DNA from 3 places in the Tatumella sp. UCD-D_suzukii genome. Region 1 is predicted to be linked to each of the others. Evidence: predicted binding sites of a transcription regulator. Region 1 holds the regulator's gene; each other region holds the start of a gene.

Region 1 (10,290 bases):
TTTGCGACCTTTGATACCGCTGCACTTAGCGGGTTGGTCCTTGGCCAGACAGTGCTGGCGAAAGCCTGTAAGGCTGCAGGAATGGAATTTGATAGCCATCAGGCCCATTCTGCCCTGTACGATACACAGCAAACGGCTACCCTGTTTTGTGAACTGGTTAACCGCTGGAAGCGTTTAGGCGGCTGGCCACTCCCGGTGCCCCCGGGAGAGGATGACACCGGACCTGAACCGGTATAACCTTTTTCGTTACGTCTTATTCCGGTAATACACTGACAAAAATAAGTATCCTCCGGCATAGCCGGAGGTTTTTCAAATGCGCCTGTAAGGCTCTCTTACCAGCAGCGCCCTAACAGGCGCATCGCAATCTGACATTTGCATTTTGGATTACTTACGACCCGTAAACGGGCTTCCTGGATAAGGGATCGACAACTGCTCACCCATTTTATCCGCCTCAAGCTGGTGCCTGATATATTCCTGTATCCTGGCTGTGTTCTTGCCTACCGTGTCTACGTAGTATCCCCGGCACCAGAACTCTCTGTTTCTATACTTAAACTTTAAGTCCCCGAACTGCTCATAAAGCATCAGGCTGCTTTTGCCCTTAAGATAACCCATGAAACCGGATACGCTCATCTTTGGCGGGATTTCCAGAAGCATATGGATATGGTCTACACAACATTCTGCTTCCAGAATATTCACATTTTTTCATTTACACAGCTTTCTTAAAATGCTCCCTATTGCCCTTTTTCGCTCTCCATAAAACACCTGCCTTCGGTATTTCGGGGCAAAAACCACATGATATTTACAGTTCCATCGGGTATGCGCTAAGCTTTTTTCGTCCCTCATTGGGACCCCCTTTTGATTTCCTGTTGAACCTTTGCAGTTGCCAGACCGCAAGGTGTTTTAACAAATCAAAAGGGGTTTTTATATACGGCCCAAAGCTGAAAGCTTTACGGAACCCCCAGCCTAGCTGGGGGTTTTCTGGATACAAAAAAATGCCCGCAGTCATCGCGGGCATCAGAAAGACGGGACGTCAGATTATTCCGCGGCAGGATATTTTTCTGCCGTTTCTTTGATCAGCTGCTGTAATTCACCACGCTGATACATTTCAATGATGATATCGCATCCCCCCACCAGTTCACCGTCTACCCATAATTGCGGAAAAGTTGGCCAGTTAGCGTATTTCGGCAGTTCTGCGCGAATATCCGGGTTTTGCAGGATATCGACATAAGCAAAACGCTGACCACACGCAGAAAGTGCCTGTACTGCCTGGGCTGAAAAACCACAACTTGGCAGCTTAGGTGAACCTTTCATATACAGAAGAATAGGGTTTTCTGAAATCTGAGTCTGAATTTTTTCTAACGTGCTCATCATACTTCCTTTGCAACAAAACGACATGTCTGCCTATTGTAAGCGATAACGGCGAATTAATAAAAACGACATTTCATGATGACAACCGTTAAACGGTCATCTCAGCACAACACGTCAAATGACCGTTTTGTGACAACAATCACATCACAAGAGGCTGGATTCGGTAAAACTGACGCGTTAATTACCTGTTTTCGCTCAATTTTTCGTCAAAAAACTTCTCGTAACAGATTCAGAAAAAAAGACCTTAACATTTGATAAATATCTGGATTAGAATGCGTTTGGGGCTGGCTGAAAGGTCAGATGTTATTTTTTAATTATGTTCTCTTTTACCGGAACATTTAACCTGTAACCTGACAACTATGCGTTTACTTATCACGCTTTTTATTCTTGCTGTTGCACAGCTGTTTTTTAACGTCGCGGAAGCCGCGCCACGTTCTGCTATTAATGTCTCTCATCACAAAGCGACAAGGAAAAATGTCACCGAAGATATGCGCAGAAAGCGCAGACCGGTGAAAGCCACCAGTTCACGGCATAAAACACGTCAGCCCCTAAGCCACCGTGTAAAAGCCTTAGCCAGCCACCGTAAGTTAAAAGAACGACCTTCCCGCGAAGAAAAACACCGCACCCCGGAGCATCATCGTACTGAAAAGAAAATTTACGGACATCATCGCCCCCTTGCCCGTAAATCGACCGCTCGCCCGTCAGAGAAACTGACCGCGATACGTATGAGCAGTACACACCGTCAGCGTTACCAGAAAGCCCGAAAAATCGCGATGATTAAGCTGATGGACCAATTAGGGAAACCGTACCAATGGGGAGGTTCTTCGCCCTACACCGGTTTTGATTGCAGCGGGCTTGTCTACTACGCCTATAAAGATCTGGTGAATTACAGAATTCCGCGCACCGCTAACGAAATGTTCCACCTGCGTGATGCCGCACCGGTTAAACGTAATCAGCTGGAAAAAGGTGACCTGGTCTTCTTCCATATTCATGGCCGTGAAAAAGCTGACCATGTGGGAGTCTACCTGGGTGACGGGAAATTTATTCAGTCCCCCCGCACCGGCAAAGATATTCAAATCAGTGCCCTGAGCAACGAATACTGGCAGAGCCACTACATCGGTGCCCGCCGGGTAATGACCCCGAGTACCGTTCGTTAAGAGAGTACAGGCTACTGCCCCTTCCCGGGCCGAAAGCATAAAAAAGCCTGAACAGTGTTCAGGCTTTTTTATTATCTGTTGCGGGACAGCACTGCACTCCCGCAAGCCGGGAGACCCCGGTTAATGCAGAATTGCTGTAAAACTGAATGCAGAAATCATCAATAAAGCAACAATCGTGGTGGTCAGTGCCAGTTTAAGATCAGTATCAATGCGTCCCCCTTCTCATAAGCACAATAACTGTATGGATATTATTATAATTACCACACTGTTGCGCAAAAATCTCGTTTTATTGTCCTGACCTTGCTAGAATTGCCGCCCTTCGTTGCGCAACGATGATGCGTGCTGAAATTTCAAGCGCTATTATCGTCCCGTCACAGGTAAATCGTCCCCCCTACACTACGAACGATTGCCGGAGTCAGGGTAAACGCAAACGATTAACTCAGCCAGCACAGAATAATGATAAACCCGGAGTAAGAATTGAATGGCAACTATTAAAGACGTGGCGAAGCGAGCAGGGGTTTCCACCACCACTGTTTCACATGTCATTAATCAGACCCGCTTTGTTGCGGAAGACACCTGTAAGGCCGTCCGGGAGGCAATTAATGAATTGCATTATTCCCCGAGTGCCGTCGCCAGAAGTCTGAAAGTGAATAACACCCGGACCATAGGATTGCTGTCGACCTCTCTGGAAGCTCCTTATTTTGCAGAGATCATCGAAGTTATCGAAAAGAAATGCTTTGAGCACGGTTATACCCTGATCCTCGGCAATGCCGATAATGATCTGAAAAAACAGCGTGCCTATCTGTCGATGATGGCACAAAAGCGTGTCGATGGTCTGCTGGTTATGTGTGCAGAATACCCACAGGATCTGCTGGATATGCTGGAACAGAACCGTAATATTCCGATGGTCGTTATGGACTGGGGAGTTTCCCGTGGGGACTTTACCGACACCATCCTGGATAATGCCTTCCGGGGCGGATATATGGCCGGACGCTACCTGATAGAACGTGGCCATCGTGATATCGGCTGTATCCCGGGCCAGATGGAACGCAACACCGGCGGCGGACGCCTGTCAGGCTTTTTGAAAGCGTTACAGGAAGCCGGTATCACCCTGCGTGATGAATGGCTGGTACAGGGTGATTTCGAACCGGAGTCCGGCTATCAGGCGATGCAGCAGTTGCTTTCGCAACCGCAACTGCCTACCGCCGTGTTCTGCGGTGGCGATATTATGGCTATGGGTGCCATTTGTGCGGCTGACGAACAGGGATTACGCGTACCGCAGGATATATCAGTGATCGGCTATGACAACGTACGTAATTCACGTTACTTCAGCCCGGCGCTGACCACTATTCACCAGCCTAAACGTGAACTGGGTGAAAAAGCCCTGGAAATGTTGCTGGATCGTATCGTCAATAAACGCGATGAACCCCAAACCATTGAGGTGAACCCGCGACTGATTGAACGTCGCTCGGTGATTGATGGTCCTTTTGTCGATTATCGTCGTTAAGCACACCTTTTATTCCCTCAGCCATTCCTGGTTCAGTGTGTCGGTATCCCCGAGGTAGTCCAGAATCCACCGCAGGGCCGGTGAACTCCGCTCCCCGGCCCAACTGACACAACAGGGGCTTTCCGGAAACGGTGCAGGTAACTGTAATTCCCTGACTTCCCCCCGGGATAGCAGTGGCCTGGCCAGGTGGCCAGGTACCATGGCTACACATAACCCGGCCCTCACGCAGTCGAGCCCGGTCTGCCAGTCCGGCACCGGCATACGCCGCTGGTTATCCAGCGACCAGGTGATACGTCGTGGCAATGCCCGGGAGGTATCTTCCAGCATCAGTGAGGGCCAGGCACGTAACCTCTCCTCTCCCGGCGGGCCGCCGTTAGCCAGAGGGTGGTCGGCACTGACAATGCACCGCCAGTTCAGGTGGCCCATATCACGGAAATCAAAACGCCCGGTCACCGGCACGGCCCGGGTTGCACCGATAGCCATGTCCACCCTGCCATCAGCCAGCGCATCCCATACCCCGTTAAAGACTTCTTCACTGATGTGCAGTTCGATATCAGAGAAATGACGATAAAAATCGGTCACCAGTTGCTGCATACGTTGTCGTTTAACAATCCTGTCCACGGCAATGCTTACCTGCCCCCGCCAGCCATTCGCCAGTTGCTGACATTGCCGACGGGTGGATTGCATTTTTTTGATAACCCCGCGGCTTTCACGGACAAAATGTTCACCTGCCGGAGTGAGAACGACGTCCCGGTGCTGACGCTCAAATAAAGGCACCGCCAGCCACTCCTCAAGCTGCCTGACCGTATAACTGATCGCCGAAGGCACGCGATGAAGCTCTCTGGCCGCTGCACTGAAGCTGCCATTCCTTGATACCGCATCGACGACTTCGAGTGCATATTCAGACCACATAATGACCTTTCAAATTTTTTAAACGTTAATCTCAAATATTACCGATTCACAACAAGCAATGCACCCTTTTACACTTTGCGCGAAATTTTTATCAGAGGAGATGTCATGAGGCATCCGGTGTTGTTTTTAATTTATCTGGCCTTACTCAGTATGCTGGGCTTTCTGGCTACGGATATGTATTTACCTGCCTTTGGTGCAATGAAACAGGACCTGGGCACCAGCGCCGGGGTGATCAGCGCCAGCCTGAGCCTGTTTCTGGCCGGTTTTGCCTGCGGTCAGTTGCTGTGGGGCCCCCTGTCTGATGTGACAGGACGGAAACCGGTATTACTGTGCGGGCTGGGAATTTTCGCGGCCAGTTGCCTGGCCATGCTATGGGTGACATCTCCGGTGATGTTACTGGCCCTGCGTTTTATCCAGGCCATCGGTGTCTGTGCCGCCGCCGTCAGTTGGCAGTCACTGGTGCTGGACCATTATCCGGCTTCACGTAGTCAGAAGATTTTTGCCACCATCATGCCCCTGGTCGCACTGTCACCGGCACTGGCCCCGTTGCTGGGCTCCTGGCTGCTGGCACATTATCACTGGCGTTCGGTTTTTCTGGTGCTAACGTTGATCACCGTCGCTTTAATGGCTTCAACCCTGTTTGTGCCGGCAGCCTCACGCACCTCCGTCACCCCCCCGGGCAAAACGACGGATAAAGTCAGGTTTACCGGGCTGCTGGCTGATCGCGTCTATCGCGGCAATGTGCTGATTTACTCAGCCTGCTCTGCCAGTTTTTTCGCCTGGCTGACTGGCTCTCCTTTTATTTTGTCCGGACTGGGCTTAACACCGGCGGATATCGGGCTGAGTTATATTCCGCAGACTGTGACATTTCTGATTGGCGGGTTCGGCTGCCGGTTACTGATGAACCATTTCAGCGCATCACGCCTGCTTCCCTGGCTACTGGCGCTGTATACCGTCAGCATTATTGGCACCATGCTCGCCGCATACTCCGGCCAGGCTTCGTTACTTTCATTGCTTTTACCCTTCTGCGGCATGGCAATGGCGAACGGTGCTATTTATCCGGTTGTGGTCTCGGCGGCTCTGCAGCAATTCCCTTCCGCCAGCGGTAAGGCCGCGGCGCTGCAGAATACCTTACAACTGGGCCTTTGCTTTTTGTTCAGTCTGGTGGTCTCCGGCCATCCTGAGCAACCGCTGATCACCACAGTCACCGCCATGGGAGTGACCGTCCTGCTGGCACTGGCGGGCTACCGCCAGCAAAAACACGCCTGACTCCGCCCTTTTCACCCCGTTCTCCCGCTGCTAAGGATAAAATTTATTTCATCCTTAGCAGACTAATTGCCGATCATTGAACATTGCGCTTGCAAGGCATATAATCACCCCGGTGACAAAATATAAAAATAAGTCACTATATTTATAATAAAATTTAATGTGCTTAAATGGCATATGCGCATTTTTCGATAGTTACACTATCCTCTGCTTAGTCTTTAATTATAAATACACGTTTTTGTGAGTTTACTCACGGACCAGTGAAAGTTGTCTATTCTTTCTTCAGGTTCAAACAGAACAGGTGATAATAAGCGTATGAGTTCATCATGTGTAGCAGAAGTGGGCCTCAAGGAAAGTCATTGGTATCGTATCGCTACTGAAATGCTGGCGATGGCAGATATCAGTATCAACGGTGACCGGCCCTGGGATATCCGGGTAAAAAACCCTGACTTTTTTAAGCGGGTTTTACAGGAAGGTTCGCTAGGGTTAGGCGAAAGCTATATGGATGGCTGGTGGGAGTGTGAAAGACTGGACCAGTTCTTTTACCGGGTATTAAAAAACAAACTCGATAAACAATTACCCCATCATTTTAAAGACACCCTGCGCATCGCTACTGCCCGTCTTAAAAACCTTCAGTCTAAAAAACGTGCCTGGATCGTCGGTAAAGAACACTACGATCTGGGTAATGATTTATTCAGTCTGATGCTCGACCCGTATATGCAATATTCCTGTGGTTACTGGAAAGACGCAACCACCCTGGAGGCTGCGCAGGAAGCGAAGCTGGATATGATCTGCCGTAAACTGGAACTTAAACCCGGAATGACCTTGCTGGATATCGGGTGTGGCTGGGGAGGATTATCTGAGTTTGCAGCCCGTCATTACGGCGTCAGTGTCCACGGTGTCACTATTTCAGCAGAACAGCAGAAAATGGCCCAGGAACGCTGTAAAGACCTGGATGTCACTATCCTGCTTCAGGATTATCGCGACCTGAACCTTTCTTTTGATCGTATTGTTTCGGTCGGTATGTTTGAGCACGTGGGTCCGAAAAACTATGCCACCTATTTTGATGTCGTAGCCCGTAACCTGAAACCGGACGGACTGTTCTTACTGCATACCATTGGCTCAAACCATACTGACCTGAACGTTGACCCGTGGATTGATAAATATATCTTCCCGAATGGTTGTCTGCCTTCGGTGATGCATATTGCACAGACCAGCGAACCTCATTTCGTGATGGAAGACTGGCATAACTTCGGCGTGGATTATGACACCACTCTGATGGCCTGGTACGAGCGTTTTCTGGAAAGCTGGCCACAGCTGGAAAGTAATTATGACGAGCGTTTCAAACGGATGTTCACCTATTATCTGAACGCCTGTGCGGGGGCTTTCCGCTCACGTGATATTCAGTTATGGCAGGTAGTGTTCAGCCGCGGTATTGATGGCGGTTTACGCGTCGCACGGTGATCTGCGTGTGAGGCAAAGAAAAATGCAGCCCATGTGGCTGCATTTTTTTTAGCTTAATGGTGAGGCTTTGGCTGCCAGAACACGTTCGACGGTATCCACAATGGCCTGGGTATTCGGGTCAATTTCAATGTTTACGCAACTGCCGATTTTTTTAACCCCCAGCAGGGTGCGCTGCAGTGTCTCCGGGATCAGGTGCACACAAAACTTATTCGCGCGGACATCCCCGATAGTCAGACTGCAACCATCAATACCGATAAAACCTTTATGCAAAACGTATTTGCTGAGGGAAGGATCCTGCAGTTTAAACCAGACTTCTTTATTGTTTTCCGAACTGATGATTTTAACGATCTCTGCGGTCGTCATGATATGACCGGACATCAGATGTCCGCCAATCTCATCTGAAAACTTTGCGGCCCGTTCAATATTGACCAGGCTGCCGACTGTCACGTCATTAAGGTTAGTGACACGCAACGTCTCTTTGATCAGGTCAAAACTGACCCGGTCTCCGTCAATCGCTGTCACTGTCAGACAGCATCCGTTATGCGCCACCGACGCTCCCGTTTCCAGACCCTCTAACCATTGCGGCGGAAATCTGAGTGTATGGGTGCGGAACAGAGGTTTCTCTTCCACGGCAACGACTTCTGCCATCCCCTGAACAATACCGGTAAACATATGAACTCTCCCTTACAATTTTGTTCAGAGTACCACAGAGGTTTCCTGCTGTTTATTCGTAAATGCGGCGTTAGCGTTATCCGCGTCTCTGTTTCTCCGGTTGCTAAGTTTCCAGACACCGTTACACTAAGCAACGAAAAGGATGTTCTCCTCCATTGCTTCAATTCTTAAACAGGTGTATTCGTGCAGAAGTATTTTACAGAAGCGCGCCAGTTGCTGGGGCTCGCGATCCCCGTGATCCTGGCTCAGGTCGCACAAACCTCAATGGGGTTTGTGGATACTATTATGGCCGGTTCGGTCAGTGCCACCGATATGGCAGCCGTCGCCATCGGTACCTCCATCTGGCTACCGGTCATCCTCTTTGGACAGGGATTACTGCTGGCACTGACACCGACGGTTGCTCATCTCAACGGGTCCGGACGACGCAATAAAATTATCTTTCAGGTACATCAGGCTATCTGGCTGGCCATTTTCCTGTCAATACTGACCATGATTATTCTGTGGAATGCCGGTTTACTGCTTCGTCATATGTCCGATATGGATCCACTCCTGGCCGATAAAGCGGCCCGCTATCTGCATGCATTAATGTGGGGAGCCCCGGGGTATCTGTTATTTCAGGTCTTACGCAATCAGTGTGAAGGACTTTCCCGAACTAAACCCGGTATGGTGCTCGGTTTCATCGGGCTGCTGTTTAATATTCCGCTGAACTATATCTTTATTTACGGTCACTTCGGTATGCCGGCACTGGGAGGCGTGGGATGCGGAGTCGCGACGGCGTCAGTCTACTGGGTAATGTTTCTGGTCATGCGATTCTGGGTAAAACGCATGCCTGCCCTGAAAGATGTTAATCATCTTGACGTTCGTTCCGCTCCGGACCGCAAAATTCTGATGCGTCTGTTCTGGTTAGGATTACCCGTCGCGCTGGCACTGTTCTTTGAAGTGACACTATTTGCCGTGGTGGCTTTACTGGTCTCCCCGCTGGGGATCGTTGATGTGGCGGGTCACCAGATAGCGCTCAACTTCAGCTCACTGATGTTTGTCTTGCCGATGTCAATGGGCGTCGCGGCGACTATCCGTGTCGGTTACCGGCTGGGCCAGGGAGATGCGGCGCAAGCAAAGGTTGCCGCCTGGACGGCTCAGGGAGTAGGAATAGGTCTGGCCTGTATCACCGCGTTTTTTACCATCGTTTTCCGCCACAAAATTGCGCTGTTATATAATGATGACCCGCAGGTGGTGTTGCTCGCCGCACATCTGATGTTACTGGCAGGGATCTATCAGTTTTCCGACAGTGTACAGGTGATCGGTAGCGGTATCCTGCGGGGCTACAAAGATACCCGCTCCATCTTTTTTATTACGCTGGTGGCCTACTGGGTTCTGGGCTTGCCTGGCGGGTACCTGCTCGCACTGACGGATGTGTTCGTCCCCCGGATGGGGCCGGCAGGTTTCTGGTGTGGCTTTATTATCGGTCTGACCGCGGCGGCCATCATGATGATCTGGCGGATAATCCGGGTACAGCGTTTACCGGCCTCGGTTATCCTGCATCGCTCGGCTAAATAATTACCTCCGGGGCTATTTCTTACTCCCCGGATGCTTAAAAATAGCCCGTATAGCACAGTTGCTGCACAGTCAGTATTAAAAATAAGTTTTTCCTCTTGCCAGCGACCACGAGTGCCGCTAATATTCGTCCCCGCTGTCAGGCAGATTGATAGCAAAAGCGTTCTTAGCTCAGTTGGTTAGAGCACCACCTTGACATGGTGGGGGTCGGTGGTTCGAGTCCACTAGAACGCACCAGTGCGTCCGTAGCTCAGTTGGTTAGAGCACCACCTTGACATGGTGGGGGTCGGTGGTTCGAGTCCACTCGGACGCACCATTCTTTATTCTGCATTCATATTTGCGTCCGTAGCTCAGTTGGTTAGAGCACCACCTTGACATGGTGGGGGTCGG
Region 2 (10,290 bases), on a different contig from region 1:
TGTTGTCCGGTTTGTCATCAGGCGCTGGAGGTCCTTAAGGCGTGTGGTGCCGTAGACTATTTTTGCCCGCAGGACGGTCTGCAGTCCCGGTCGACGGTTCTGTATCAGGCAGGTGCAGAGAAAATCTGTCATGATCAACAGATGAAAAGGGGTGACTGATGGACAAACAGACCCTGATAAAATTACTGGCTTATAAGCGCTGGGCTGATACCGCAACATTAGAGGCGATAAAACGGATCGATCCGGCCTCGTCTGCGAAAGAGCATCATCTGATGCTGCGTCTGATGAATCATATTTATGTGGTGGACAGGATCTTCCGGGCCAATATGGCTGGCCTGCCGCATGGATACCAGGCATTGAATACCCCGGAAACCCCGACCGCAGAAGCGCTGATCACGGCGTTCAGGGAGAGTACAGACGAATATATAGCCTTTATCACGACGCTATCTGAGGATGAATTCGGGAAAGTGATCCGCTTTACCTTTGTCGATGGCGGTGAAGGCGAAATGCGGCTGATGGATATGGTCAATCATATTTTGTTCCACGGAACCTATCATCGCGGCGCGGTTGGCTGGCTGATCCAGAGTTGCGGAGGTGTCGCCCCGAAAGATGTCCTGACTGTGTTCCTTCGTGACTATCAGTCTTAAGGCCTTCTGATATCCTTGGTCAGGCAGGAAAGGAGGGAAGACCCCGGTCTGCCGCCGGGCGGGTTTCCCGGCAGCCGCATATCTCAGCAGGGACGTGATTAGTCTGCGGAGGGGGCGCGGGGTTTGCGCGGACGTTTTGCTGCTTTTTGTGGTGTGATCGCCGTGATTTCACTTTCTATCCAGCCATCATTCAGCCGTGTTCGCAGAGTTTCCCCCGCCTGTACCTGCCGGGTTTCTTTTATGACATCCCCGTTGCTTCCGGTCGTTACACTGAACCCGCGCGCCAGCGTTGCCAGCGGGCTGGCACTTTCCAGTTGTACGGCCAGGGTAGCGAAGCGCTGCCTGCTCTCACTGAGTTGCTTTTCCAGCGCCTGTTGCAAGCGGTAGCGGGCCTCGCTCAATTGCCGGGAGCCCTGGTAGATCAGGGGTTGAGGCTGACGGCGTTGCAGCCGTTGTGAGAGCTGTTCAAAATGCTGGCTATGCTGTTGCAACTGTTGCTGGATGGCCGACTGTAACTGACGCTGTTGTTGTAATAACAGCGTTTGCTGGCGTGAAAGGCGTAATTGCGGATGTTGCTGGTTAAGCCGGTGTCCGAGCTGGCTGAAACTCTGCTGACGACGCGCAAGGTAGTAATCCATCGCCATTTCCATTTGCTGTTGCTGTGACAGCAACTGACGCAGGAGTTCGGTCTGATTACGGCTGACCAGTTCGGCTGCGGCGGAAGGGGTCGGTGCGCGCAGGTCAGCCACAAAATCACAGATGGTGATGTCGGTTTCATGGCCTACCGCACTCACTACCGGGATTTTGCTGGCAAAAACAGCCCTGGCAACACGCTCATCGTTGAAGCACCAGAGATCTTCCAGAGAACCGCCACCCCGGCCGACAATCAGTACATCACATTCCCGGCGCTGGTTAGCCAGTTCAATGGCCCGGACGATCCCGGCAGCGGCTTCGTTACCCTGCACGGCGGTAGGGTAGATCACCACCGGTAAAGAAGGGTCCCTGCGACCTAACACCTGTAAAATATCATGCAGAGCAGCCCCGCTGGCAGAGGTGATGACCCCGACCTGACTGGCAGGCGAGGGCAGCGGTTGTTTATGCTGTGTCGCAAACAGGCCTTCGGTATCCAGACGGGTTTTCAGTTCAAGAAATTGCTGCTGAAGGAGTCCTTCGCCGGCGGGTTGCATACTTTCGACAATCAGCTGGTAGTCACCCCGCGGGTCATACAAGGTAACGGTGGCCCGGACCAGTACCTGTTGGCCATTTTGCGGGCGAAAGCTGACCCGCTGATTACTGTTACGGAACATGGCACTGCGCACCTGAGCGTTATCGTCTTTCAGGGTAAAGTACCAATGTCCGGAGGCCGGCCGGGTAAAATTGGATATTTCGGCAGTCAGCCAGACACGACCCATCTCATGTTCCAGCAACCGACGGACGGTCGCATTCAGGCGACTGACTGAGAAAATTTTAGTGTTTTCGTCATTCAACATGTGATGAAGATCAAATAATAAATCAGCGGGTTAATTGACCGATACTACATTGCCTGAACGAAGTATCAAGAGTTTTTTATAAAAAAGCTGGAGGCAAACGGTTCCCTCCTGTATAATGCCGCGGCAATATTTTATCACTTCCAGGTCGAGATATTGCTATGCTACGAATCATTAAAGAAGCCCTCACATTTGACGATGTTTTACTCGTTCCTGCTCACTCTACCGTCCTGCCGAACACCGCAGAACTCGGTACAAAACTGACTAAAAATATACGTTTAAACATTCCGATGGTTTCCGCAGCAATGGACACCGTCACCGAAGCCCGTCTGGCAATTGCGCTGGCACAGGAAGGTGGCCTCGGCTTTATTCATAAAAACATGCCTATCGAACGTCAGGCCGACGAAGTTCGCAAAGTCAAAAAATATGAAAGTGGTGTGGTGACTGAACCTCAGACCGTTCTGCCGACCACTTCACTGCTGGATGTTAAGCGCCTGACCGAAATCAACGGTTTCGCCGGTTACCCGGTGGTGAACGCCGAAAACGAACTGGTAGGGATTATTACCGGCCGTGATGTTCGTTTCGTTACTGACCTGAATCAGCCTGTTTCTGCGGTGATGACGCCGAAAGAGCGTCTGGTCACCGTGAAAGAAGGCGAATCCCGCGAAGTCGTTCTGCAGAAAATGCATGAAAAGCGTATCGAGAAAGCGCTGGTGGTGGATGCAGCATTCCATCTGAAAGGCATGATCACCGTAAAAGACTTCCAGAAAGCCGAACGTAAACCTAACGCCTGTAAAGATGCACAGGGACGTTTACGCGTTGGTGCCGCTGTCGGTGCCGGTGCCGGTAACGAAGAGCGTGTGGATGCGCTGGTGGCTGCAGGTGTTGATGTTCTGCTGATCGACTCCTCTCACGGTCACTCTGAAGGTGTTCTGCAACGTATCCGTGAAACCCGCGCTAAATATCCTGACCTGGAAATTATTGGCGGTAACGTTGCGACAGCAAACGGTGCGAAAGCGCTGGCTGACGCAGGCGTGAGCGCAGTTAAAGTGGGTATCGGCCCTGGTTCAATCTGTACCACCCGTATCGTGACTGGTGTCGGTGTTCCTCAGATTTCAGCCGTGGCTGACGCTGTCGATGCGCTGGAGGGCACCGGGATCCCTGTGATTGCCGATGGTGGTATCCGTTTCTCCGGTGATATCGCTAAAGCGATTGCCGCGGGTGCTTCCTGTGTCATGGTAGGCTCAATGCTGGCCGGGACAGAAGAATCTCCGGGTGAGATTGAACTCTACCAGGGACGTTCATTCAAATCTTACCGTGGTATGGGCTCACTGGGTGCCATGTCTAAAGGCTCTTCTGACCGTTACTTCCAGTCTGATAACGCGGCTGACAAACTGGTTCCGGAAGGTATTGAAGGCCGTGTGGCTTACAAAGGCCGTATGAAAGAGATTATCCATCAGCAGATGGGCGGACTGCGTTCATGTATGGGCCTGACCGGTTGCCAGACAATTGATGACCTGCGTACCAAAGCTGAGTTTGTTCGTATCAGCGGCGCGGGTATCTCTGAAAGCCACGTCCATGATGTGACCATCACCAAAGAAGCGCCTAACTACCGTACAGGCTCTTAATCTCTTTCTTATCCTCATCGCCCGGTCATGCCGGGCGTTTTAAGTAAATTTATTGCCTGGAAAACTGTAATGACGACGGAAAATATTCATAAACATCGTATTCTGATCCTCGATTTCGGGTCTCAGTACACTCAGCTGGTGGCACGCCGTGTCCGTGAACTGGGCGTTTACTGTGAACTGTGGGCCTGGGATGTTACCGAAGAGCAGATCCGCCAGTTTAATCCAAACGGCATTATTCTTTCCGGCGGCCCGGAAAGCACCACCGAAGAAAACAGCCCGCGTGCCCCTGAATATGTCTTTACCGCTGGCGTTCCTGTACTGGGTGTTTGTTATGGTATGCAGACCATGGCAATGCAGCTGGGGGGGAAAGTTCAGGGATCTTCAGAGCGTGAATTCGGTTTTGCTCAGGTCGACATTAAAACAGACAGCGCACTGGTCAAGGATATCCAGGATACCCTGAATGCGGCCGGGCAGCCTCAGCTGGATGTCTGGATGAGCCACGGCGATAAAGTCACCGCTATCCCTGATGATTTTGTCACTGTTGCCAGCACGGAAACCTGCCCGTTTGCCATTATGGCGAACGAAGAGAAACGTTTCTACGGCGTACAGTTCCACCCGGAAGTGACACATACCCGTCAGGGGATGGCACTGTTACAACGCTTTATCATCGATATCTGTCAGTGTGAAGCCTTATGGACGCCGGCGAAAATTATCGATGACGCGGTTGCCCGTCTGAGCGAGCAGGTCGGTGATGATCAGGTCATTCTGGGATTATCCGGCGGAGTTGACTCTTCAGTGACGGCGCTGCTTCTGCACCGTGCTATCGGTTCACGCCTGACCTGTGTGTTTGTGGATAACGGTCTGCTGCGTCTGAATGAAGCTGAGCAGGTCATGGAGATGTTCGGTGATCGTTTCGGTCTGAATATTGTGCATGTTCCTGCAGAAAACCGTTTCCTGGACGCGCTGGCAGGTATCGATGAGCCGGAAGCCAAACGTAAAACCATCGGTCGCGTCTTTGTTGAAGTCTTCGACGAAGAAGCACTGAAACTGGACAACGTGAAATGGCTGGCCCAGGGCACCATCTACCCGGATGTTATCGAATCTGCGGCATCCGCGACCGGTAAAGCGCATGTGATTAAATCACACCACAATGTGGGCGGTTTACCGAAAGAAATGAAGATGGGGCTGGTGGAGCCGCTGAAAGAACTGTTCAAAGACGAAGTCCGTAAAATTGGTCTGGAACTGGGCCTGCCTTACGACATGCTGTACCGTCATCCGTTCCCTGGACCGGGGTTAGGTGTGCGTGTTCTGGGTGAAGTGAAGAAAGAGTACTGCGACCTGCTGCGCCGTGCCGATGCTATCTTTATTGAAGAACTGCATAAAGCTGACCTGTATAACAAAGTCAGCCAGGCATTCACGGTCTTCCTGCCGGTTCGTTCGGTAGGCGTTATGGGTGATGGCCGTAAGTATGACTGGGTGGTTTCACTGCGTGCAGTTGAAACTATCGACTTTATGACGGCGCACTGGGCACACCTGCCTTACGATTTCCTGGGTCGTGTTTCTAACCGCATTATCAACGAAATCGACGGGATCTCCCGTGTGGTTTACGATATCAGCGGTAAGCCCCCGGCCACGATTGAGTGGGAATGATTTGACGTCTGGCAATAGCCTGCACGTGAAAGTAGTAAAGTACCTCTAAGCCCGCATTGCGGGCTTTTTTACCCCTTAACCACCTCATTAATTTTTATAAAACTATACTAGAAAAGTTTTATCAAATTACATTATGCAAAATTTTATATATCAATCCTGATGCATTAAAATCATATTATTATGAATATATCATGCACTATAATAACTACCTAACGCACTAGGAAAAATATGTTGCAGCCGTACACTAATGTAAACGTAACTTGATGGAAAGTATATCTGGGCGGAGACTAATTTAGTCTAGATGTAATCTGACAGGCACTAGTATAAATACTCGATAACTGCCAGGCTAAGCCTGATATAATAAACCTTATACGTTTATCACTTTATCACTTTATCAATTATTTTTTCTAAACTACTACTCCAGTGCTCATCAGAAACAGAACTCGAAATTTTCAAGTGATTTGCATGTCTTTTTAATTGTGACTCGATAGCTTTCGCCCACTTATCATCATTTTCATTTATTTCAAGAATTTGCTCAAATGAAAAAAGCATAGAAGAAACAAACCAACAGTACTTTGAATACTCCTCATTCCTAACAGCAGGTTTTTTCAAACCGAAAGAAAACTTTGAATAAGTTATACATAATTGTAAATATTGTTGGTATATACTATTTGCTGTTGAATTTTTAGATTCTTTGATATTCGACAGATACTGTTTATATGCGATAGCTGCAGCGATGATTGCAACTATAACTGTTATCACTGTTGCAATATTGGAAGCAATACTAATCCATTTAACCCAGAGGTTAATATCGAGTAAAGCAGACAAACCAGTTTTAAAACATGTTAAATTTTTCATTTAAAACCTTTAATTTAATGTGATTGTAAATAAATCTATTTTCTGGATTTTGACATTTTAAATCCAATGGGGACGGGTTTAAATTCGGATTCTTTATCTGTCATTTTAAATTTATTTTGAAACTTCCTAAGTTCTTTATAGTTAACTTCAGCGATCACGTAAGTGTCATAAATTCCACCTTTTACTCTTACTGAATCTCGTTTATAGTCTGTTCTGTACGGAGCTCTTACTCTACTGTCACCATATGTTCTGTTATTAACTTGAACCACAAATGAATGTATATCATGTGCTGTTCCTTCGACAAGAAAGCTGAATGTTTTCACATCTGGGTTCCATTCTAGCACGAAGAGACAATCTATTTTACCTTGAAATCTGAATCTATTCAGCGGGTTTGTTAAGTCACTACAAATTATTGTTCCAAAATGAAATTTCCCATGCTGATATACAGGGAAGGTACTTGTATGTGAATTGGGATCGAATAGCTTAAGTGATTTTTCACGCAGTAACTCTTTCTCTTCATGAGACGGAGAGTGTTTTGGTTGAAGTACTAAGATATTACTATTATACCCAGGCCAATTTGTCGATAATGAAAGTAGACAATCATTTCTAATGATATCTTTACTATTTCTATATCTATAATATTCTATTCCGGAAATTAAGGATATCTTCTGCTTGGCTAGTTTACCTGCAATGTTAACAGCCCATCGCCTAGGTAAAGAACATTCAGGGAAGATGATATAATCACATTTCTTACTCGACTTCAAAATGTTATTTACTAGGTTATTTATTCTCTCATATCTTTTTAAAGTTATATCAGGTGTATCAATCAAAGCTAATTGATACTGTTCATTGGTTGTTTCAATGTTAGTTAATGCTATGTATACACTCGACTTTATATGGCTTGGTACAGTTAAAATAGCACCATCATCATCACATTCTTTCCTGCCTATACTGAATTTAGGAGTTTTAGCCCCTCTTAGTCCAAGAATACTTTCTTTGAACAATTTATCTTCATTTTCATCTAATACTTTTGGACAAATAAGTGCTATCTCTTGTATGCTTAATGGCCGCGTTGGGAAAGCTAAAGCAGGCCAGTGAGGTACTTTCAAATCGGCCGACTCTCTAAATCTCTTAATCAAAGATAAGCGAAGTATTTTTTTTACGCTTATTTTTCTTGGTATGTTGGTTATATTTATATTTTCTTTTTGTGTATAGTACCAATAATCTTTATATGATCGACACCCTAAATCAGATAAAAGTAATTTATTACTAATTTTTTTATCTGTGGTTTGGTTATTTTTTTTACATCACCATCCTTAAGTATATTTAGGTTGATTATTAATTTTCTTAATGCTTCCCAGTTATCGAAATCTTTTGCTGTGGAAGATTGTAATGCAACTTCAAAAAACCTTTCATAGAAATAATTTCTACAGCTTTTTAGTTTAGGGTGTGTGGATTTATCAGTAGTTTCTCCAATAAGATTCAGGCATTCTGAAAAATTTTCGATAAATTCATCTACATAATTAAAGTCACCGTTTGTAATCATTAATTTAAAAACTCTATGCAGATATCCAAAAAGATCAAATAATCCTTTAGGTGTCAATATATAACGTTCTACCAATCCATAGAATTCAAGTCTAATAGCCCCCCACTCTTCGCTGGAAAGATCTTCTGAATAACTTTCAATATCTTTCAATAGTAGTGATAATCCTAATCTGCGTATCGACACACCATCGGCCTTGCGGAGAGCATCTGCAATCAATGAAGCATCTTCCGAGGCAAGTAACGTTTTGTTTGCCATTTCAATGGAGTCTTTAGGGACTTCTGGAAGCATTCTATATTCGCTAGATTGTTCTTTTATCTGGCTTTCAATTTGCTCAATAAAATCCAAGCCGTGCTTACCTGAAAGTGAAAATATTTTTTGCTTGCTAGCAGTGAACTTTAATAAACTATCAGTAGCATAATTAAACCTAAGTCTTAGGTCAGGTTGCTTTCCTTGTTCTCGATTTATTTTCAAGCACTCTACGTGTTTAGACATGTATGTGAGAATAGAATCTCCATTCAAAAGTAAATCATCCGGTGTCTTGAATACTAAAAATATATCATCAACATATCTACCATAATAATCAGGTTTGAGGCCTTTCTGTATCTGTATGTCGAGTTCGTATAGTAGAATATTTGAAATTACCTTTGATGCAGATAGGCCTACAGGTAATGCTCCTTCTTCTCTTTTTTTAAAGTCAGGAGTCTTCCTATACCAACTTGTAATGGAATTCAAAAGAATAGTGGTAAATTTCCTTTCATCACTGCTCAATTCAATGTTTATTTTTTTTAGGAACGATGGTCGGAGAATAAAGTTAGCAGATGCATTGTGATAAAACCCCGCAAGATCCATTGTAATAGCCGTAACTGAATTTTCCGCCTCAATGAGTTCCTTCATCTTACTTAAGCCCCTGTTTCTCCATTTTTTATATGCGGAGTAATACGGAGAAAACAAACCACTTGAATCATTATTAATTGGGCCATTATAAGAGAAGAAATTTTCTAAAACGTGTTTCTTTCGCCTCAGTCTGTTCCCATATGATAAGTTTTTATCTAATTTGGCTTCAAATTTGTGTCCGACTTTTAGAATCCATAATGCGGATATAATTTGATATTCAACACTTGGTGATTGTATCAAGCGATATTCTATATCTAGACGTTTATTTTTGTTTTCCTCGAATCGACGTTTCCAATCCTCAGTCGGATCAATCGAGCTATAGTGAACTTTTAATTCATTTTTCCAAGGTGAGTCATCAAGGGATTTTGGGACATAATGGTATTTTCCAATAAAATTTTCATCTTCCCACCATTCGGTATCTCCATTTATAATCTTAGCATGTAGTTTGACTATGTTATTATTTATATCGCTTTCGAACTCACAAAATGAGATTGCGTGTGGATGAAAGCTATCAAAAAAAGCTTCAACTTTTGCTTTTCTATATGCCAGGTAGACATCTGCTACTTTTATGTAGTCTTTACTAAAAAATTTTTTCATGTTGTCACGAATCAAAAAAACAAGTGCATAATATTAATTTATTTTATGTATGATTGGAATCGTTGTCTTTTACGTTTTTTATGAATTTAAGAAAGAAGTTAGCTTATCCCCTCCGTGTCAGTATAGTTGTCACCCTGTAAGCATACCTGTATTAGTTCCAGACACTTTTTGAGGTTCCCGGTTTTTTGACCCCTCCCCAATTTCCGTACCAGGCTAAATCAGAGATCTGGGCCTTTTTGACCCCTCCCCAATTTCCGTACCAGGCTAAATCAGAGATCTGGGCCTTTTTGATGACTTCGTGCAAATTCTGCCGGAGTCAGGTTATTTAACGAAGAATGCGGCCGGAAATTTTGATGGTATCTATCAGGGGGGCACGTCAGTGATTTGAAGCGGCAACCCTGATGCTGGAGAGTATTTACAATGATCAATCGGTGAAAGAACAGGGGCTTAGGGTGAAAATAACTGATCTATAACTATTTTTTATTGAAAATATTTATTTTATTGTTCAGATATTTCTGATTGTAATTATATGGAAATATTTTCAATGAAAAAGTTTTTTGCCCTGGCTCTCTGTCTTTCCACGCTTTCTGGTTGTGCAACTATCGTTGGCAATGATACGCAGCTCGTCCAGGTTAACAGTGATCCGGAAGGCTCTCAGTTTCAAATTAAAGATGATTCAGGTTCCCTTATTTCTCAAGGGATTACCCCTCAAGGCGTAACTCTTGCCAAATCTGATGGGAGCTATTTTGGTAAAAAGAACTATCAGATTACTTTCATTAAAGAAGGTTACTCCCCCGTAACCCTGCCTATCAAAGCAAGTGCTAACGGTTGGTATATTGGCGGAAACATTGTCTTCGGAGGGCTGATTGGATGGTTAGCTGTTGATCCGTTTAATGGCGGAATGTATACCCTCCACCCCAAAGCCGTTAGTCCCACGCTGGCCCCTGAGGCAAAATAATTCTAAGCCACTTTCGGGTGGCTTT
Region 3 (10,290 bases), on a different contig from region 1:
ACACTGCCGCATTATTTTCTGACGGAACTCCGCTGTGTCCGATTCATCCCTTTTTTTACCCGACGATTTCCTGAGCCAGATGCAACAACTGCTGGGTGACGGGGCATCTTTTGAAGACTTTAAAACCTATTGCCGGTTACCTCTGCGCCGCAGTCTCCGCGTCAATACGTTGAAAATTTCTGTCGACGCATTTCTTTCTAAAGTCGCCGGGTATGGCTGGCAGCTGACGCCGATCCCCTGGTGTGAAGAAGGTTTCTGGATCACCCGTGACGATGAATCCCTGCCGCTGGGCAGTGTGGCTGAACATCTGAGCGGACTGTTTTACATCCAGGAAGCCAGCTCGATGCTGCCGGTCTCCGCACTGTTTGCCCATTGCGAACACCCTCAGTCCGTTATCGATATGGCTGCCGCCCCAGGTTCCAAGACCACACAGATTGCTGCCCGGATGGGCGAAGAAGGCATGATCCTGGCGAATGAATATTCGGCCAGTCGGGTCAAAGTATTGCACGCCAATATCAGTCGCTGCGGCGTCACCCGTGCAGCCATTACACATTTTGATGCCGCCGTTTTCGGCCCGGCCCTGCCGGAGTATTTTGATGCTGTGCTGCTGGACGCTCCCTGCTCGGGCGAAGGCGTTATCCGTAAAGATCCGAAAGCCCTGAAAAACTGGAGTCCGCAGAGTTGTCAGCAAATTGCTGACACGCAGCAGGGTCTGCTGGAAAGTGCTTTCCAGGCCCTGAAACCGGGAGGAACCCTGGTTTATTCAACCTGTACCCTGAACCGGCTGGAAAACCAGCAGGTGATTGGGTCGCTGCTCGCCCGCTATCCGGAAGCGGTCGAGGTTATCCGGCTCGATACCCTCTTCCCTGGCGCTGAACAGGTCGCCACACCGGAAGGTTTCCTGCACGTTTTCCCGCAGGTATTTGACAGCGAAGGTTTCTTTGTTGCCTGCCTGCGAAAAACCGGCAGTGTTCCGAAACTGCCGGCTCCTGGCTATAAGGTCGGTAAATTCCCGTTTACGCCATTATCCCGTCAACAGGCCGAAGAAGTCCGTCAGCGGGCGGCCGGGTCCGGATTACACTGGCCGGCAGACCTGGAACTCTGGCAACGGGATAAAGAAATCTGGTTATTTCCGCAAGCTACCGTGCCCCTGTTTGGCCGGATCCGCTTTTCACGCATTGGTGTCCGGCTGGCAGAAACCTTTGCAAAAGGTTACCGATGGCAGCATGAGGCGGTTATTGCGCTGGGGAACCCTGACCATGCGCAGGTCTACGCTTTCACTGATGAAGAAGCCGAGGAATGGTATCGGGGACGGGATATTCATCCTGACGGTCCGTTACCAGGTAATGAAATGCTGGTGATGCATCACGGACAGCCACTGGGTCTGGTTAAAAAAGTCGGCAACCGGATTAAAAACAGCTATCCGCGGGATTTGGTCAGAGACGGACGTTTATTCCGTTAAGAGAGCGAAAAAAAAGACCGGACACAACTCCAGTGACCGGTCCAGGGAAATGGCTCAGAGAGCCGTGCGCTAAAAATGATGAGCGATAACCGATGGCAGTTGCATAGGTTAGTATCAGTAATACTAGTTCAGATCCTGATAATTTCCAGCGCCCCCCTTTTTCAGGCTCTCTGCCGCAGCAGATTAATGGCCGCAAAGCCCGCTGGCTTTATCAATCAGCGGTTGCAGGCTCATTTTTTGCCCGCTGTGTGCTTTATCATCCAGCACCAGCGGCGCAATAGATTCCCCGCTCGCCAGTCCCTGACTGACCTTCTGCTCCGCTTTTGCATTCAGGGGATAATTCATCAGTGTTGACGGGTTAATCGCAAACAGTGCCCCGTCTTTTTCACACGTCAGCATGATTTCTTCGCGGTTTAATGGCCAGTTCGCCTTTCCGGTCTCAAAACGACTCACGGTAATGACCTGAGTCGCCAACACAGGCGTGCTTAGTGCCAATAGCAGCCAGGGTAATTGTTTCTTCATTTCAGTCTCAGCCTTTAATAACACGTAATAAAACAGGATCAGTCTGGTGACAGTGTAGCAAACAGACTGACGACCGCGATGGCTCCCGTAGCCAGCAAAATTTCTGCCTGCGTCAGACGAATAAACATGCGGCGACTCTCTGTCGGGAATTGCCTGAACCTGGGAACCAGCCAGTAACGATTAAGTAATGCCAGTGTTACCATGCCCGCCACCAGCACACTTTTCAGGATCACCCCGGATAACCAGAACGAAAAATGTCGGGGAATACCGGCGATCAGTAAGGTGTTGCACAAGCCGGTCAGCAGCACCAGCGCAACCGCCCAGTGACCCGAGCGGGAGAATTTCATCATGGTGAGAATAGCGGTGTTATCTTTAGGATCCCGCTGCCCCTGCTTGATCAGCACCCGGAGCGGATACAAGCCGCCACACCAGAAAGCGGCGGCAATCACATGAAGACTCTGGCTGGCTTCTCCTGCCACGCCTCGCCAGCCATCATGCATCGCCGCATGGCCTGTCATCGCCGTCAGGAATAGTTGCAGTAACTGACTTAGCAGCAGGGGATAACGGACAGTCTCCCCGCCGACCCGTAGCAGCATGAAAGACACCGCCGCGAAGGTCATTTCCGGCAACCAGGCATGGCCAAAGCGCGTGCCGGCAACCGCTACCCAGAGTTCAGGTTGTCTGATGGCCGCCGTGTCACCGCTCATCATGATGGTCTGTAACGCAAACAGGGCGATGGCAGAAAACAGAGCTGTGACGGCGCTGACCCGCAAGGCTGACGATAAACGGTTCCACAGGCGGTTTCTGTAACCGGCCGGTGTCAGCAGCATCAGATACATCAGACAGCCAGTCAGCAGGAACAAACTGCTGAAATGGAAAAACCGTAGCGAAATGTATAAAAAATCAGTCACTATCACTCCGGATCCCTGGAGTAAGGATGTTATGATAATCTGACTGCATCAACGGATTGAATTCGTTATGACTGCCTGACACGTTGATCCCCTGAGGTAATTTGCAGCCGGTACGCCGGTTTTCGTCAAGAATACGCTGCAGACCGAAGGGTGTCGAGATTGCCGCAAGCCGGAAAGGGTTGATTGCCCCGCCAGAAAGCATTATTTTTGCGCCTGATAACATGGAGTCTATGATGAGCTTTAATTTAGCCCTGCTCAGTGCAGAAGAAAAAGATCAAATTAATACGGATTTAGCGGCGTCCGGTGTGGCGTTTAAAGAGCGTTATAATATGCCGGTAGTTGCAGAGATTGTTGAACGGGAACAGCCGGAGGCCCTTCGTGAGCGTTTCCGCCAGCGGCTGGGTGTTTATCGTCAGACATCGCTGACCCTTTCCCGTCTGCCTTATGAACCGAAACAGAAAAACTGATGTTCAGAGTCATCGATACTGAAACCTGTGGATTAGAAGGCGGCATTGTTGAGATTGCGTCGATAGATGTTATCGACGGAAAGATCACGAACCCGATGAGCGACCTGGTCTGTCCTGACCGGCCAATCAGTACCCGGGCCATGACTATCCATCGTATCACCCCGGCAATGGTGGCCGGAAAGCCGTATATCGAAGATATCATCGGCCGCTATCAGGGAAGCCCCTGCTATGTGGCACATAATGCCAGTTTTGACCGCCGGGTGCTGCCCGAAATGGGTGGCGAATGGCTGTGTACGATGAAAATGGCACGGCAGCTCTGGCCGGGCCGAAAATACGGTAACCAGGCCCTGCGCCATAGCCTGCAACTGGAGGTGACGCCACCTGCGGAATTGCATGCCCACCGGGCACTGTATGACTGTTATGTCACCGCCGCACTTCTGCTGCGCATCATGGAAGAGTCAGGCCCGGAGATTACTGCCCTGCGTACGCTGTGCCAGCCAGCTTCCCGGGAAGCGAACCCCGATATTTTCCCGTTCGGGAAGTATCGGGGTCAGCCGGTCGCCGTGATCGCACGTAAAGACCCGGGGTATTTACGCTGGATGCTGGATAACCTGAACGACCTGCGCCCGGCGTTTCGCCAGACGCTGCAACGTTACCTGAAAGGACAGCCCTGAGCCCTCAGTGGCCCAGGGAGCCATCCGCCAGTCCCAGCAGGAATGCCATTTCCATCGCGATATCTTCATACGCTTTGTAACGCCCTGATTTCCCGCCGTGACCGGCCTCCATATCGGTGAGAAGTAATAACAGATGGTCATCCTGTTTAACCTCACGGAGTTTTGCTACCCATTTGGCCGGTTCCCAGTATTGCACCTGAGAATCATGCAGTCCGGTGGTCACCAGTAAATGCGGATAACTGGCGGGGACAATATTGTCATACGGGCTGTAAGCACGGATCGTCGCATAATCTTCCGCCCTGTTCGGATTGCCCCATTCATCATATTCACCGGTGGTCAGCGGAATACTTTCATCCAGCATCGTCGTCAGCACATCGACAAACGGTACCTGTGCAACAACACCGTGATAGAGTGACGGAGCCTGATTGATCACCGCGCCCATCAGCAACCCTCCGGCACTGCCGCCCATGGCGTAACACCGGGTGGGATCACCGTAGCCCTGCGCCAGCAGTTGCCGGGTTGCGCCGGTAAAATCGCTGAAACTGTTTTGTTTATTGGCCAGCCGGCCGGCATCATACCAGGCCTGCCCCAACTCCCCGCCGCCACGGATATGCACCAGGGCATAGACAAAGCCCCGATCCAGCAGACTCAGACGACTGCTGCTGAAATCTGCATCCATACTGCTGCCATAAGCCCCGTATCCGTAGACCAGTAACGGATTTTTCCCCGGGGAGAACAGGGATTTCCGATAGACCACAGAGACCGGAACACGGCAGCCATCTTCCATCGTCAGCCACAGATAATCGCTTTGATACTGTTCGCTGCTGAAGCCTTTAACCACCGTTTGTTTCAGAACCTGACGTTCCCCGCTGTCCAGATCCAGCTGATAGGTGGTGGCCGGCGTGGTCATTGACGAGTAACCGTAACGTAATTGTGAGGTTTCCGGTGACGGGTTATACCCAAGCCAGGCCACCCGGGTAGGGTCATCGAAGGTTACTTCCCGCGTTTCGTCACGAAAGCGGTGATACTGTGTCAGGCAGCTGAGGCCATTTTCACGTTCACCGGTGACCAGCCAGTCACGGAAGATCTGAAAATCTTCCAGCACCCGATGATCCCGTGCAGGCAGCAAGGTTTGCCAGTGCGACTCCTGCGGAGCCGTCTCTTCTGCCATAAAGAGCGCAAAGTTTTTCCCCGCTGAGTTTGAACGGATATAAAAATGGTTCTGATAGTGGTCGAGGTCATACTCGTGATCTTCCCTGCGTGGCAGGAAGCAACGGGCAGCACCGGACGGCTGTACGGCGTCCACCAGCCAGATCTCACTGGTCGTCGTACTATCAATCACAATTTCGATAAAGGCTTCGGAGGTGGTTTTCCCAAGACTGACATAGAAACTGTCGTCCGATTCCTCATAGACCAGCTGGTCATCGGTGACCGGGGTGCCGGTCTCATGACGCCAGACCTGCCAGGGCAACAGCGTCCCGGGATCCTGCCTGACATAGAACAAGGTTTTGCCGTCATTTGCCCATACCAGCGAAGGAGATACTCCGGTCAGCACCTCCGGCAGCCAGCAATTCTGCTGTAGATCATACAAACGGATCTCATACTGACGTCGTGACAGATAGTCTTCAGCCACTGCCATCAGGCGGTTATCAGGGGTAATATCCAGCGCACCGAGACTGTAAAACGGATGATTTTTTGCCCGCTGGTTACAGTCAATCAGACATTGCCAGTCCGGCTGTAACCCCTCTTCATCGGCAGCACGAAACCACAGGGGATATTCGCCCCCTTTCTCGTAACGCTGCTGGTAAAGATAACCGTTCTTGCGGTAAGGCACTGAGTGATCCTTCGGCGGGATCCTGGACACCATTTCTTCGTACAGCGTCTGCTCCAGTGGTTCCACCGGAGATAGCTGCTGCCGGCAATAATTGTTCTCCGCCTGCAGATAGGCGATAACGTCAGGATCAGCGCGCTCATCATCCCTGAGCCAGTAGTAATCGTCCACACGTGTTTCGCCATGAAGCGTCATGGTATGGGGGTGTTTCGCTGCTTTAGGTATTGTCATTTTCTTTTCCTGGTCATCACAATCTTATGGCCTATCCACCGGAGGCTGCTATTCAGGGCCATGCGTAGGATACCGCCCGACAGGACATTGATGGCGTTACGCTGAATCGTCTGCGGGTCAGTCAGGTGTCTCTGTCATACTACGTGATCATGTCACTACGCCACCTGACACACCTGCCCCTCTGCTGCTGAATGTAACATTATAAAAAAGAAATCGCCCGTTAATGCCAGCGCAATCGTTTTCGTTTATACTGCCCGCCGTGTTTATGATCAGATTTAATGGGTGGAACAATGGTAACTCTTGGCACGGCACTGCGTCCTTCAGCTACGCGCGTAATGTTATTAGGTTCAGGTGAACTGGGAAAAGAAGTGGCACTGGAATGCCAGCGACTGGGAGTCGAAGTGATTGCCGTGGATCGCTACCCGGATGCCCCGGCCATGCATGTGGCGCACCGCAGTTATGTCATCAATATGCTTGATGGCGTAGCTTTGGCAGAGATTATCGCCAAAGAGAAACCGGATTATGTGGTGCCGGAAATTGAGGCTATTGCTACCGATACTCTGCTGGAACTGGAACAACAGGGACAGCGTGTGGTGCCGTCGGCACGGGCTGCAAAACTGACAATGAACCGTGAAGGTATTCGTCGTCTGGCGGCAGAAGAGCTGCAACTGCCCACCTCCGGTTACCGCTTCGCCGACAGTAAAGAGACCTTCTTTGCCGCAGCAGAGGACATCGGGTTTCCCTGTATTGTTAAGCCGGTAATGAGTTCCTCCGGTAAAGGCCAGAGCTTTATTCGTGATGCTTCCGGGCTTGAAAAAGCCTGGGAATATGCACAGCAAGGTGGCCGCGCCGGCGCCGGACGGGTCATTATTGAAGCCGTTGTCGCCTTTGATTTTGAAATAACGTTACTGACCGTTCATGCGGCAGACGGTATCCATTTCTGTGACCCTATCGGTCACCGTCAGGAAGACGGCGATTACCGTGAGTCCTGGCAGCCTCAGGCGATGAGTTCTGCGGCCCTGCAACGTGCACAGACCATTGCAGCATCCGTGGTAGAAGCCCTTGGCGGCTATGGTCTGTTCGGTGTGGAACTGTTTGTCTGCGGTGATGAGGTTATCTTCAGTGAAGTCTCTCCGCGGCCACATGATACCGGTATGGTAACACTGATTTCTCAGGATCTATCAGAATTCGCCCTGCATGTTCGCGCGTTTCTCGGCCTGCCGGTAGGAGCTATCCGCCAGTACGGTCCGGCGGCCTCGGCCGTGATCCTGCCGGAACTGAACAGCCGGGATGTGCGTTTTTCCGGAGTCGATCAGGCCCTGTCTGCCGGCGTGCAATTACGATTATTCGGTAAACCGGAAATTGCCGGTCGGCGTCGTATGGGTGTGGCACTGGCCTGTGCAACTACAGTTGAAGAGGCCGTCAGCAGAGCCATTGCTGCCGCCGGTAAGGTGACAGTGAACGGCTGACCGGCTATACCTCAGTACACCCGGCCGGAGATCTCCGGCCGGAACCTCCCCTGCCCCTTTATGCTTTGTCACTCAGACGGTTTTTCAGGGGAAGAAAGTCACAGCGCTTGTCAGAAGGCGATCCCGGCCCCGAGATTAACGCTGCTAAACGTTTTCGTCTCTCCGGAGATCTTCGGACGGGCCACATCATAAGACAGGTCGAGGACAATAGGGCTGAGAGGATTAATTTGTGTGCCCAGGCTTATCATCGGGACTGTTGAACGGCTGGTTTTATGGAACATATAGTTCATCCCCCTGTTCACCGGGGCAATAAATACATTCGCCCAGTTGACAGTCGTTTTATTGAAAGTGGCACCGGCCTGGGCATAAATACTGAAAAATTCATTAAACCGCCAGGCGGGCCCTGCAAGTAAAGAATATTCCCGGATCCGGGTTTCTCTTGCATAGGACTGATTCAGGCTATTGTGTTCATAATACGTCGTAGATTTCAGGTAACTGGCTGAAGCAATGACGCTGAGGGGAGAGTTCCATTCATAGCGATATTTCAGGTTTACGCCCTTCAGATTATTTAAATCCGCTACCTGAGCGCCGGTATAACCCAGCGTAAAGCTATGGCGTCCAGCCGTTGCTGGCATGCTGATCAGGATGCCGGTCATCAGCATCAATAGCACAGAGTATTTTTTCATTCGTAATCATCCATAATCCTGAATTTTTCAGACCCGAACTTCGGGTTCCCTGCAATATCCGTGATTGCTGAGGGACTCATATTGGGAACAGTTGAACCGGGAGCTCACTGAAAATCCCCGTATTTCGCCCCGCATAACGCGCAATCTCTGCATTGCAGACAGTATATAAAGTTATCATTGGAAGTCATTAGCCTGACTGCTAATAAATTTTGAACTGGTTTGCAAAAAACCGGATTTTTCTCCGTTTATTCCGTCAGCGTATGGCCGTAAAACAGCGGCCCCGTTCAGTGTGCAGGCCAGGGGGTAAATGATAAGGTGCCCTGATACCTGTCGATCCCCGGAGACTGACCTGCCATGCTTCAGATTAATACACCCGGGGCTGCGGCAAAAAACTGCGGAAAATACCCCCGTTCCGGGGATAAAAACGGCCTGCAGAGCAGGCCGTCAGGGATATCACACTTAGCAACGGGAGTTATTCAAACTCGTTCCACGAGCGTCCGTCACGGGTGATCATCGCGACTGAAGCGACCGGCCCCCAGGTCCCTGCCTGGTAAGGCTTCGCACTGTCGCCATCGGTTGCCCAGGCATTGATGATAGAGTCAACCCAGGTCCATGCAGCTTCCACTTCATCACGGCGTACAAACAGCGCCTGAATACCCCGCATGCTCTCCAGCAGCAGGCGCTCATAAGCATCAGCCAGGTGAGATTCGTTGAACGTCTCTGAGAAGCTGAGATCCAGTTTCGTGGTCTGCAGTTTATGCTTGTGATCCAGACCCGGAACTTTGTTCAGGATCTCAATATCCACACCTTCGTCCGGCTGCAGACGGATCGTCAGTTTGTTCTGCGGAAGCTCTGAATAGGAATCTTTAAACAGATTCATTTCCGGGTTTTTGAAATACACCACGACTTCAGAACACTTAGCCGGCAGACGTTTACCGGTTCTCAGGTAGAAAGGTACACCCGCCCAGCGCCAGTTATCGATATCAACACGGATGGCAACAAAGGTCTCTGTGCTGCTGGTCTTATTCGCACCCTCTTCTTCCAGGTACCCTGGTACCTTTTTGCCCTGTACAAAGCCCGCCGTGTACTGACCACGGACCGTTTTCTCACGCACGTTGCTTTGATCTATCTGGCGTAACGAACGTAATACTTTGACTTTCTCGTCACGAATACTGTCCGCACTGAGATCAGATGGCGGAGACATGGCAATCATGGTCAGGATCTGCAGCAGATGGTTCTGGATCATATCGCGCATCTGGCCGGCTTTATCAAAATAGCCCCAGCGCCCTTCAATCCCTACCTCTTCAGCGACCGTGATCTGTACATGATCGATAGTCCGGTTATCCCAGTTGTTAACGAAGATGGAGTTAGCAAAGCGCAGCGCCAACAGATTCAGTACCGTTTCTTTGCCGAGGTAATGGTCAATACGGAAAACCTGGCTTTCATCGAAATACTCGCCCACGCTGTCGTTGATTTCACGTGAGGTCTCCAGTGAAGTCCCCAGCGGTTTTTCCATCACAACCCGTGCCGGTTTAGCATTCAGTTTTGCCTGGCCCAGCCCCTGACAGATGGCACCGAAAGTTCCCGGTGGCATCGCGAAGTAGTTGATGGTGACACGTTTTTTCTGGTCGAGCATTTTACCCAGACGGGAGAAATGTGCGGCATCATTCACATCCAGATTACAAAAGTCGAGACGACTGCTGAGTTTATCCCACAACTCTTCATCGATTTTTTCTTTCATAAACGTTTCCAGTGCTTCACGCACCACGGCGATATACGCCGCTTTATCCCAGTCAGCACGGCCTACGCCAATAATGCGGGAATCGTCATGGATCTGACCGGCTTTTTCCAGCTGATACAGGGAAGGCAACAGTTTGCGGCGTGCGAGATCGCCTTTGGCACCGAAAATGACCAGATCACATGCCTGGGCCTGATGGGTTACCGCCATTCTACTCTCCTCATTGCAGAGTTACCGTCACGGTCTGCTGATAGTGCCGGTCTCTTTTCACTTTTAATTTATTTGCGTGACACTGTACT

Evidence for each region. The regulator PurR, encoded in region 1, represses purine synthesis genes. The targets are predictions, from matches to a motif close to CANGCAAACGTTTGCNTG.
Region 2: guaB (IMP dehydrogenase) is a predicted target of PurR. The motif match lies at 2,228-2,245, and genes of this name have one in related genera.
Region 3: purT (formate-dependent phosphoribosylglycinamide formyltransferase) is a predicted target of PurR. The motif match lies at 6,327-6,344, and genes of this name have one in related genera.

Annotation. Positions count from the first base shown of each region.
Region 1 is NZ_JFJX01000012.1:247,910-258,199, reverse strand. Features, by position in the region: gene rnt (ribonuclease T) at 1-237, shown strand, start outside; partial or broken gene tnpA (IS200/IS605 family transposase) at 385-843, opposite strand; gene CG67_RS05270 (Grx4 family monothiol glutaredoxin) at 1,036-1,371, opposite strand; gene CG67_RS05265 (C40 family peptidase) at 1,728-2,525, shown strand; gene CG67_RS18775 (YnhF family membrane protein) at 2,646-2,735, opposite strand; gene purR (HTH-type transcriptional repressor PurR) at 3,007-4,032, shown strand; gene punR (DNA-binding transcriptional activator PunR) at 4,042-4,944, opposite strand; gene punC (purine nucleoside transporter PunC) at 5,050-6,213, shown strand; gene cfa (cyclopropane fatty acyl phospholipid synthase) at 6,526-7,674, shown strand; gene CG67_RS05240 (riboflavin synthase) at 7,723-8,346, opposite strand; gene CG67_RS05235 (MATE family efflux transporter) at 8,530-9,903, shown strand; tRNA gene CG67_RS05230 (tRNA-Val) at 10,061-10,137, shown strand; tRNA gene CG67_RS05225 (tRNA-Val) at 10,140-10,216, shown strand; tRNA gene CG67_RS05220 (tRNA-Val) at 10,240-10,290, shown strand, end outside.
Region 2 is NZ_JFJX01000064.1:111,585-121,874, reverse strand. Features, by position in the region: gene CG67_RS14460 (zinc-ribbon domain-containing protein) at 1-159, shown strand, start outside; gene CG67_RS14455 (DinB family protein) at 159-647, shown strand; gene xseA (exodeoxyribonuclease VII large subunit) at 746-2,137, opposite strand; gene guaB (IMP dehydrogenase) at 2,296-3,762, shown strand; gene guaA (glutamine-hydrolyzing GMP synthase) at 3,832-5,412, shown strand; gene CG67_RS14435 (hypothetical protein) at 5,791-6,270, opposite strand; gene CG67_RS18425 (hypothetical protein) at 6,306-7,379, opposite strand; gene CG67_RS18420 (RNA-directed DNA polymerase) at 7,514-9,307, opposite strand; gene CG67_RS14425 (hypothetical protein) at 9,852-10,265, shown strand.
Region 3 is NZ_JFJX01000053.1:230,932-241,221, reverse strand. Features, by position in the region: gene rsmF (16S rRNA (cytosine(1407)-C(5))-methyltransferase RsmF) at 35-1,462, shown strand; gene CG67_RS11025 (DUF2511 domain-containing protein) at 1,646-1,984, opposite strand; gene copD (copper homeostasis membrane protein CopD) at 2,023-2,895, opposite strand; gene CG67_RS11010 (DNA polymerase III subunit theta) at 3,129-3,362, shown strand; gene exoX (exodeoxyribonuclease X) at 3,362-4,036, shown strand; gene CG67_RS11000 (S9 family peptidase) at 4,041-6,098, opposite strand; gene purT (formate-dependent phosphoribosylglycinamide formyltransferase) at 6,389-7,567, shown strand; gene CG67_RS10990 (Ail/Lom family outer membrane beta-barrel protein) at 7,678-8,253, opposite strand; gene zwf (glucose-6-phosphate dehydrogenase) at 8,726-10,201, opposite strand.